Regions from separate parts of the Pseudomonas huanghezhanensis genome, predicted to be linked through region 2. Evidence: predicted binding sites of a transcription regulator. Region 2 holds the regulator's gene; the other holds the start of a gene.

Region 1 (5,234 bases), 310 kb from region 2:
CGCCTGGCACAGAAATACGCCGTCACCTGCGGTGGCTGCCACAACCATCGCATCGGTTTGCACGACGCCTTCCTTATAAAGGAAAACCACATCGCCGCGTGCGGGGGCATCGCCGAAGCAATCAACGCTGCACACAAAATTGCGCCCGGCAAACCGGTGGAGGTTGAAGTCGAAAGCCTGAGCGAACTCAAGCAAGCCCTGGACGCTGGCGCCGACATCATCATGCTCGACGAATTAAGCCTGGACGACATGCGCGAAGCCGTCCGCTTGACCGCAGGCCGCGCCAAGCTCGAAGCCAGCGGCGGGATCAACGAAACCACCCTGCGCACCATCGCCGAAACCGGCGTGGATTACATCTCCATCGGAACGCTGACGAAAGATGTAAAGGCCGTGGATTTGTCGATGCGGTTGAGCATTTAAAACAGTCCGAACGACCGCGCAAGTTGGCGGGCGAATGCATTGACGGACGCAGGTGATTCACCGCGCCCCGACGCCAGCCTGTAGACGCGAATTTATTCGCGGGGCGATTCGGAGGAAACGCAGCATTGCCCGCCTGGCCAACAAGCTGGTCCCTACAGAGTTCGAGTCGGTCAGACACAAACGCAGCAAAACGAAAAAGCCCGGTCTCTTGGACCGGGCTTTTCGTGTTTCTGGTGCCGAAAATAGGAATCGAACCTACGACCTTCGCGTTACGAGTGCGCTGCTCTACCGACTGAGCTATTTCGGCTAGGAGGCGGAATAAGCAGACTCCAAGAGACTTCTAAATTACTTAAGAGTACAACCCGATCGTTGGCCTATTAGAACTTAGGCAAATAAGTTCCAGTAACCGTACCGCCCACAGTCCAGGTGCATTGAGCGCCAGCAACGCAACCCATCGTGTAAATAATCGTCTTGGTGTCGATATCAGCTGAGTTAGTACCCTGCATTACTACAGTAACCGTACCTGCTGTGGCCGAAGTACCCGCTGTCGTAACCGACGTCACATATCTGCTAGTAATAGCCGTTGCAGCAGGCAGGCCGAGTGTGGCGTTAGTCGTAGTGGAGGAGAGCGAACCTTCGTTAAACGCAAGAGCCAGAGCCTGTTGTGAAGGCGCCGAAACGGCTGCCGCCTCAGAAACTTTGGCTTTGAGCGTGTAGGTGGTGTAAGCCGGAATAGCAACCGCAGCCAAAATACCGATAATCGCAACAACGATCATCAATTCAATAAGGGTGAAGCCTTTCTGTAGATTCATTTTTACTTCTCCAGGCGTCAATAATGTGTGCCTTGTATGAGTAAAAGCACACGCCGTGCCAACCCTGCACATGCACCTATTAACGCGCTATATCCCCTGCCAAGCCTGCACAGCGCACCCCACCTCCGACACTAACTGACAAATTTGGTCACCCTTGCTGTGCCGATTTGGCAGTCCAGCCCGACTGGGTTATAAACCATTCATTGTCTGTGTCTGGTGCCCGCAATGACTGATGTCGTCTTAACCGGTTTGGCGAAGCAACTCGTTGTTGCCGAACTGCTCAATGAAAAAGCTGCGCAGCAGGCTTACCAACAGGCTCGCCGTGACAAGGTGTCGCTGGTTCATCACCTGGTACAAAGCAAGCTGGTCAAAAGCCTGACGCTGGCTGAAGTGGCATCTGACCAGTTCGGCATTCCTTTTCTTGATCTGAATATGCTGGACAAGGAAAGCCAGCCCAAAGGGTTGGTCAGCGAAAAGCTGGTTCGTCAGCATTGCGCGCTCCCTCTGTGGCGGCGTGGCAATAAGTTGTTCGTGGGTATTTCGGACCCGACAAATCACCAAGCCATTACCGACATCCAGTTCAGCACCGGCCTGACAACCGAAGCAATTCTCGTCGAAGACGACAAGCTCACCATCGCCATCGATAAATTTTTTGACAGCAATGGCGGAATGGGCGATCTGGCCGACGTCGATCTCGGCCTTGAAATCGAAACTGTCGACGAGAGCAAAGAGAGCTCGATTGGCGGTCAGGATGCGGACGACGCGCCGGTCGTGCGTTTCGTTAACAAGATGCTGATGGACGCCATCCGCCTGGGCTCCTCCGACCTTCATTTCGAACCTTATGAAAAGATGTTCCGCGTGCGTCTGCGTACCGACGGGATCTTGCACGAGGTGGCGAGGCCGCCCATTCATCTGGCCGGTCGAATTGCTGCACGCTTGAAGGTGATGGCGAGTCTGGACATTTCAGAACGACGCAAACCGCAAGACGGCCGCATCAAGCTGCGCATCTCAAAAAACCGTGCGATCGATTTCCGGGTTAACACGCTGCCGACACTGTGGGGCGAGAAAATCGTGATGCGGATTCTCGACCCGACCACGGCGCAGATGGGCATCGATGCGCTGGGTTATGAGCCGGAGCAAAAGGCACTTTATCTGGAAGCCTTGCGCCAGCCGCAGGGCATGATCCTGGTGACAGGCCCAACCGGTTCCGGCAAGACCGTTTCGCTTTATACCGGCCTCAACATTCTCAACACGGTAGACATCAACATCTCCACCGCCGAAGACCCGGTTGAAATCAACCTGGAAGGCATCAATCAGGTCAACGTCAACCCGCGTCAGGGCATGGACTTCTCGCAGGCGCTGCGCGCGTTTCTGCGGCAAGACCCGGACGTGATCATGGTCGGGGAGATTCGTGACCTGGAGACGGCCGAGATCGCGATCAAGGCCTCACAAACCGGTCACATGGTGCTGTCGACGCTGCACACCAACAGTGCTGCAGAAACCCTGACCCGCCTGCACCACATGGGCGTCGCAGCGTTCAACATCGCGACCGCGATCAACCTGATCATCGCCCAGCGGCTGGCACGCAAATTGTGCCCCTACTGCAAGAAGGAAGTGGATATCCCCCGCGAGACTTTGATTGCGGAAGGTTTCCCCGAGGCAAAAATCGGCAGTTTTAAGCTTTACTCCCCAGTGGGCTGCGACCAGTGCAACGGCGGCTACAAAGGCCGCGTCGGGATTTACGAAGTGGTTAAAAGCACGCCGGCGCTGGAACGCATCATTATGGAAGAAGGCAACTCCATCGAGATTTCCGAGCAGATGCGCAAGGACGGTTTCAACGACCTGCGCACCTCCGGCCTGATGAAGGCCATGCAGGGCGTGACCAGCCTTGAGGAAATCAACCGGGTGACCAAGGATTAAGCATGGCGACCAAAGCAGTAAAAGTCAGCGCCTTTACCTGGGAAGGTCTGGACAAGAAGGGCACGAAAGTCACAGGTGAAATCAACGGCCACAACCCGGCCCTGGTCAAGGCGCAGCTGCGCAAACAAGGTATCAACCCCACAAAAGTCCGCAAAAAGTCCGTTTCGATCTTCAGCAAAGGCAAGAAAATCAAGCCGCTGGACATCGCTTTTTTCAGCCGCCAGATGGCAACCATGATGAAGGCGGGCGTACCGCTGTTGCAGTCGTTCGACATCATCATTGAGGGCACAGACAACCCGAACATGCGCACACTGGTTGATGACGTAAAACAGCAAGTCGCATCCGGCCACAGCTTTGCCACGGCGCTACGTCAGAAGCCTCAATATTTTGATGACCTGTTCTGCAACCTGGTGGACGCAGGCGAGCAAGCCGGTGCGCTGGAAGCGCTGCTCGACAGGGTTGCGACTTACAAGGAAAAAACCGAGTCGTTGAAAGCAAAAATCAAAAAAGCCATGACGTATCCGATTGCGGTTGTCGTGGTCGCCTTCATCGTGACCGGCATTTTGCTGATTAAAGTGGTGCCGCAGTTTCAATCGGTGTTTGCAGGCTTCGGCGCCAAACTTCCAGCATTTACGCTGATGGTGATTGGCTTGTCGGAAGCCGTACAGGAGTATTGGTACATGTTTTTGGGCGCGATGTTTCTCGCCTTTTGGTCGTTCAAACGGGCACACAAAACATCCGAAAAGTTTCGCAACGGTGTAGATCGTGCGCTTCTCAAGTTTCCCATCATCGGCCCTTTGCTCTACAAGTCTGCGGTCGCCCGTTACGCCCGCACGCTGTCGACCACCTTCGCTGCGGGTGTCCCGTTAGTTGAAGCGCTTGATTCGGTAGCAGGCGCAACCGGTAACGTCGTCTTTAAAAACGCGGTCAACAAGGTCAAGCAAGACGTCTCAACCGGCATGCAACTCAACTTCTCCATGCGCAGCACCGGTGTTTTCCCGATGCTGGCCGTGCAAATGACGGCTATCGGCGAAGAGTCCGGCGCACTGGACAATATGCTCGACAAGGTCGCGACCTATTACGAGGACGAAGTCGATAACCTGGTCGACAGCCTTACAAGCCTGATGGAGCCGATGATCATGGCCTTCCTCGGCGTTGTCGTCGGCGGCCTCGTCATCGCCATGTACCTCCCCATCTTCCAACTCGGAAACGTCGTCTAACCCATGTCCCTCCTCGATCTCCTGGCCAGCTCTCCCCTGGCCTTTATCCTGTGCACGCTTGTTTTAGGCCTGCTGGTTGGCAGCTTTCTCAACGTGGTCGTTTACCGCTTGCCGATCATGATGATCCGCGACTGGAAAACCCAGGCGCGCGAGATGCTCGAGTTGCCAGCAGAGCCAACGACGCCAACGTTCAATCTGATCCTCCCGCACTCACGCTGCCCGCATTGTTCACACCAGATCCGTGCGTGGGAAAACCTGCCGGTCATCAGCTACCTGTTTCTGGGCGGCAAATGCTCAAGCTGCAAAGCGCCGATCAGCAAGCGTTATCCGCTGGTGGAGCTGACCTGCGGATTGCTGTCGGCGTTTATCGCCTGGCATTTCGGGTTTGGATGGCAGGCCGGGGCGATGCTGGTCTTGAGTTGGGGGTTGTTAGCGATGAGCCTGATCGACGCCGATCACCAACTGCTGCCCGATTCAATCGTTCTACCCCTGCTGTGGCTGGGCCTGATCGTCAATACGTTTGGCCTGTTCACCTCGCTGACCGACGCACTCTGGGGCGCGGTGGCCGGGTATCTGGTGCTGTGGCTGGTGTTCTGGCTGTTCAAGCTGGTCACCGGCAAAGAAGGCATGGGTTATGGGGATTTCAAGCTGCTGGCCATGCTCGGCGCATGGGGTGGATGGCAGATATTGCCGCTGACGATTCTACTGTCGTCGCTGGTGGGCGCGGTTTTGGGCTTGATCATGCTGCGCTTGCGCAACGTCGAAACCAGCACGCCAATCCCGTTTGGTCCTTATCTGGCCATCGCGGGGTGGATCGCTTTGCTCTGGGGTGATCAAATAACCGCTTCGTATCTGCAAATTG
Region 2 (5,234 bases):
ACAGTGACATACGCACGGTTGCTGGCCGCAAAACGTGGCAGCCACTTGTTGAGGTAAGCGAAGATGTCCTGAAACATCTCCTCGACGTCGGGTTGCGCCGCGAGGTAATCGGCAACAGGCTTGTCGAGACCGGATTGCTCACGCAGCTCTGGTTTCCAGTAGGGGTTAGGAAGGCAGCGCACATCGAACACCAGGTCGGCGTCCACTGGCATGCCGCGCTTGAATCCGAACGACTCGACCAGAAACGCGGTACCTGGCTCCGGCTTGTTGAGCAGCCTTAATTTGAGCGCGTCACGCAGTTGGTACAGGTTGAGATTAGTGGTGTCGATGGTGAGGTCGGCAAGATCAATGATCGGCCCTAACAACGTTTTTTCATCGCGAATAGCTTCAGCTAGCGAACGGGTCGCAGTGCTGAGCGGATGCCGTCGTCGCGTCTCGGAGAAGCGCTTGAGAAGCGTCGGCTCGTCGGCATCCAGAAACAGCACGTCGCACCGAATATGGCGGGCGCGCACTTCTTCTAGCATCTTAGGGAAGCGGGTCAGGTGGCTAGGCAGATTGCGCGCGTCGATGGAAACAGCGAGCAGGGGCTCCGCCAGTTCGGTATGAATCAACGCGCGTTCGGCCAGCTCCGGCAGCAAGCCGGCGGGCAGGTTATCAACGCAGTAGAAGCCGCTGTCTTCCAGCACATCGAGAGCCGTACTCTTGCCTGAGCCGGAGCGGCCGCTGACGATGATCATCCGCATGATTAGTGACCGGTCTGCTCGTCGAGTACCACTTGATAAAGGGCTTCACCGGTTGGTGCAGTGCGCAGTTTTTCACGCACCTTCTTACGGTCAAGCATGTTGGCTATCTGGCGCAGCAGCTCCAGATGCTGGTCAGTGGCGGCCTCCGGAACCAGCAGCACGAACAGAAGATCGACCGGGGCGCCATCGATGGCGTCGAAATCAACAGGGTGACTGAGTTGCAGTAGTGCGCTAATGGGACGAGTGCAGCCCTTGAGGCGGCAGTGCGGAATGGCTATGCCGTTGCCAAAACCCGTTGAACCGAGTTTTTCGCGGGCTATCAAGCTCTCGAAGACAGTTTGCTGGTCGAGGTCAGCCAAGTGCGGGTGAATGACTTTGGCAACCTCTTCGAGTACAGCTTTTTTACTGCCGCCCGGCACGTTCACGAGGGAACGGCCAGGGGTCAGGATATTTTCAAGTCGGATCATGTGTGGGGAGTGTCAGCGAGCGGCAACACCTTTGAGGGTGCTTTGCTGCTTTTCCTTATGCTTGAGCAATTGTCTGTCGAGCTTGTCAGTGAGCAGGTCGATTGCAGCATACATATCGTCATGATCCGCATTCGCTACGACCTCTCCACCAGGGATATGCAGGGTGGCCTCGATCTTCTGTTTGAGTTTTTCGACGGCCATCGTCACCTGTACATTGGTAATTTTGTCAAAGTGCCTCTCGAGCTTTTGGAGCTTCAGCTCTATGTACTCACGCAGGGGCTTGGTCACTTCCAGTTGGTGTCCACTGATGTTGACTTGCATACAGCTTCTCCTTCATTGCCAGTGCATAAAGAGGCAGGCTTGGTTGCCTGCCACTGGAACGCTGTAGCGCGTGACCTCTACATCAGTCGCTTACGTTCGCTCGAAGGAGCTATCCCTAACGATTCGCGATATTTGGCGACTGTGCGACGAGCCACTTGAATGCCTTGTGCCTCCAGTAAACCAGCGATCTTACTGTCACTCAATGGCTTTTTCTGATTTTCGGCGGCAACCAGTTTTTTGATGATCGCGCGAATCGCCGTGGAGGAACACTCGCCGCCCTCAGAGGTGCTGACGTGGCTGGAGAAGAAGTATTTCAGTTCGTAAATGCCACGTGGCGTGTGCATGAACTTCTGCGTGGTCACCCGCGAAATGGTGGACTCATGCATGCCCACCGCTTCGGCGATGTCGTGCAGGACCAGCGGTTTCATTGCCTCGTCGCCGTACTCCAGAAACCCCCGCTGATGCTCGACAATCTGCGTCGCGACCTTCATCAGGGTTTCGTTGCGGCTCTGCAGGCTTTTGATGAACCACCGCGCCTCTTGCAACTGGTTACGCATGAAGGTGTTGTCGGCGCTGGTGTCAGCGCGACGAACAAAACCGGCATATTGCGGATTGACTCGCAGTCGCGGCACGGATTCCTGATTAAGCTCCACCAGCCAGCGCTCGTTGTGCTTGCGCACGATCACGTCGGGCACCACGTATTCGGCTTCGGTGGATTCGATCTGTGAACCCGGACGAGGGTTAAGGCTCTGCACCAATTCGATCACCTGGCGAAGATCGTCTTCCTTGATCTTCATGCGGCGCATCAGTTGGGCGTAGTCACGACTGCCCAACAGGTCGATGTAATCGCTGACCAGACGTTGTGCCTCGGCAAGCCATTTGGTCTTTGCGGGCAATTGTCGCAATTGCAGGAGCAGGCATTCGCTTAGCGTGCGTGCGCCTATACCGGCAGGTTCGAATTGCTGGATGCGATGCAGGACGGCTTCAATTTCGTCGAGTTCGATATCAAGTTCAGGATCGAAAGCGTCGAGGAGCTCCTCGAGCGATTCGTCCAGATAACCCTGATTGTTGATGCAGTCGATCAGGGTTACTGCAATCAGTCGGTCAGTGTCCGACATCGGCGCCAGATTCAACTGCCACAGCAAGTGGCTCTGAAGGCTTTCGCCAACGGAGGTACGGGTGGTGAAGTCCCACTCGTCATCATCATTGCTGGGCAGGCTGCTTGCGCTGGTCTGGTAAACGTCTTCCCAGGCTGTATCGACTGGCAATTCGTTTGGAATGCGCTCACTCCACTCGCCGTCTTCAAGATTGTCGACAGTCGGGGCGGCTTCCTGGTAGGTCGGCTCCTGGACGTCCGGGTTGGGTTTCTGTTCGATGTTGTCGGCCATCGGGTCGGCGTTATCGAAGTCTTCGCCTTCTTCCTGACGTTCGAGCATAGGATTGGACTCCAGCGCCTCCTGGATTTCCTGTTGGAGATCCAGAGTCGACAATTGGAGCAAGCGGATGGCCTGTTGCAGCTGCGGTGTCATCGTCAGCTGCTGGCCCATTCTCAAGACTAGCGAAGGTTTCATGGCAGGGGCTAAACACCTTATTCGTTCGCCGGCGCAGATGCGCGCCATCCACTACAGGGCGCTGAGGCGCCAACTTAAGCAAATTATATGCCTGAAACCAGAGTGTTTGCCTAGCGTGCGATGACAATTAATACAGATCAGTGATCGGGCAGTGATGCCATCGATCAGCAGGTCCGTTGTCATCGCCGCAAATTACAGGCGGAACTCGTGGCCGAGGTATACATCTTTCACCAACTGGTTAGCCAGAATGGTTTCAGAGTCGCCTTCGGCAATCAGCTGTCCATCGTTGACGATGTAGGCCGTTTCACAGATGTCCAGTGTCTCGCGGACGTTGTGGTCCGTGATTAACACACCGATACCCTTGGCCTTCAGGTGATGAATGATCTGCTTGATGTCGCCGACGGAAATCGGGTCGACGCCAGCAAACGGTTCATCGAGCAGGATGAATTTGGGCGAGGTGGCCAGCGCGCGTGCAATTTCTACACGACGGCGTTCACCGCCTGACAAGCTCATGCCGAGGTTGTCGCGGATGTGAGTAATGTGGAATTCCTGCAGCAGGCTCTCCAGCTCCTTGCGGCGCGCCGGGCGATCCAGCTCCTTGCGTGTCTCAAGAATGGCCATGATGTTATCGGCAACGGACAGCTTGCGGAAAATCGATGCTTCCTGCGGAAGGTAGCCGATACCGGCGCGAGCGCGGCCATGCATGGGCTGATGGCTGATGTCTTGGTCATCGATCAGCACGCGACCCTGTTCGGCCTGGACAAGGCCGACGATCATGTAGAAACAGGTAGTCTTGCCAGCGCCGTTAGGCCCCAGCAAGCCAACGATCTGGCCGCTTTCGATGGACAGGCTCACATCGCGGACGACCTGACGGCCTTTGTAGCTTTTAGCCAGATGCTGAGCTTTCAGCGTTGCCATTACTGGGCCTTCTGCTGGTCGGTTTTCTTTTTCGGCTGGATAACCATATCGATTCGTGGTCGCGGCGTAGTGATCCTGGTGCCGTTTGCACGGCCGGCATTCACAACCTGCTTGACGGTGTCGTAGACGATTTTCTCGCCTTCGGAGGTGTTGCCGTCGTTGATGACCTTGGCCTTGTCAATCAGCACGATACGATCCTGGGCGGCGAAGTACTGAATTGTAACGCCGTAAGCCTGGACAATCGGTTTATCCACAGCGGGTTTCTGCTCGTAGTACGCAAGGTTGCCCACGGACGTGAACACGTCGACTTCGCCTTGCGCGTTACGGGTGATGGTCACAGTGTTGCCCGTGATCTTCATGGAGCCCTGGGTAATGATGACGTTGCCTTTGTACGTGGCGACGCCTTGCTTGTCATCCAGCTGCGCATCATCCGACTGAATGTGGATGGGCTGGTCGCGGTCTGTGGGCAAAGACCAGGCGCTCGCGCTTCCCAGTGCTGCGCCCAGGCCGAGCAATAAAGGAAGGGTTTTAACGAGCGTCATACTGTCCTCTTACGTTGGAGAGCAGGTCCATCCTGCTGTCTTTCAAATACGCTTTCATTCCGGTGGCGGTGGTCACACCGCCAAGGCCGTCGATTCTAACGGCTTGCTGGGTCTCCGCATATTGCTTCTGAGGGAATACGGTCATGCGGCTACTGGTAATGATTGTCGTGCGACTCTTTTCGTCGGTCCGATTGATGCGCACATTGTCTATCAGCTCGACATGATCACCGCCAGGAGACACCTCCGCAGTCCTGCTTTCGACATGCCATGGAAACGTCGAGCCGCGATACAGCTCAAGGTTCGGGGTCGTCAGAAGAGTAATGTCGGTGGCCTTGAGGTGTTCGACCTTGTCTGCCGTCATCTCATACTGCATGCCGCCGTCCGGAAGGAACTGAACGCTGTGGGCATTGATGGCGTAAAAGTCGATAGCGCTCTCATCGACCGCAGACCTGGGCTGGTCCATGAAGCTTTCGGGACTGATATCCCAGTAGCCCGCCGCCGCCAGCAGCACTGCAAGCACACCGCATACCAGGAAAATACGAAATTTTTTACTGAGCATAATGGACTTCTATAAGTAGACGGCATGAGCCGCTTCGAGGTTGCCCTGGGCACTCAGAATCAATTCGCAGAACTCGCGGGCCGCGCCTTCGCCGCCACGCGCCTGAGTGACTC

Evidence for each region. The regulator sigma-54, encoded in region 2, starts transcription at its own class of promoters, with help from an activator protein. The targets are predictions, from matches to a motif close to ANTGGCATNNANNTTGCTNT.
Region 1: the regulator sigma-54 is predicted to act here: its motif matches at 1,276-1,295, upstream of OYW20_RS22345 (pilin).

The regions. Positions count from the first base shown of each region.
Region 1 covers NZ_CP113949.1:4,954,507-4,959,740, forward strand. Annotated here, with positions in the region: gene nadC (carboxylating nicotinate-nucleotide diphosphorylase) at 1-420, shown strand, start outside; tRNA gene OYW20_RS22340 (tRNA-Thr) at 652-727, opposite strand; gene OYW20_RS22345 (pilin) at 798-1,232, opposite strand; gene pilB (type IV-A pilus assembly ATPase PilB) at 1,458-3,152, shown strand; gene OYW20_RS22355 (type II secretion system F family protein) at 3,155-4,372, shown strand; gene OYW20_RS22360 (prepilin peptidase) at 4,376-5,234, shown strand, end outside.
Region 2 covers NZ_CP113949.1:4,639,621-4,644,854, reverse strand. Annotated here, with positions in the region: gene rapZ (RNase adapter RapZ) at 1-743, opposite strand, end outside; gene ptsN (PTS IIA-like nitrogen regulatory protein PtsN) at 746-1,210, opposite strand; gene hpf (ribosome hibernation-promoting factor, HPF/YfiA family) at 1,223-1,531, opposite strand; gene OYW20_RS21035 (RNA polymerase factor sigma-54) at 1,609-3,102, opposite strand; gene lptB (LPS export ABC transporter ATP-binding protein) at 3,295-4,020, opposite strand; gene lptA (lipopolysaccharide transport periplasmic protein LptA) at 4,020-4,562, opposite strand; gene lptC (LPS export ABC transporter periplasmic protein LptC) at 4,549-5,121, opposite strand; gene OYW20_RS21015 (KdsC family phosphatase) at 5,131-5,234, opposite strand, start outside.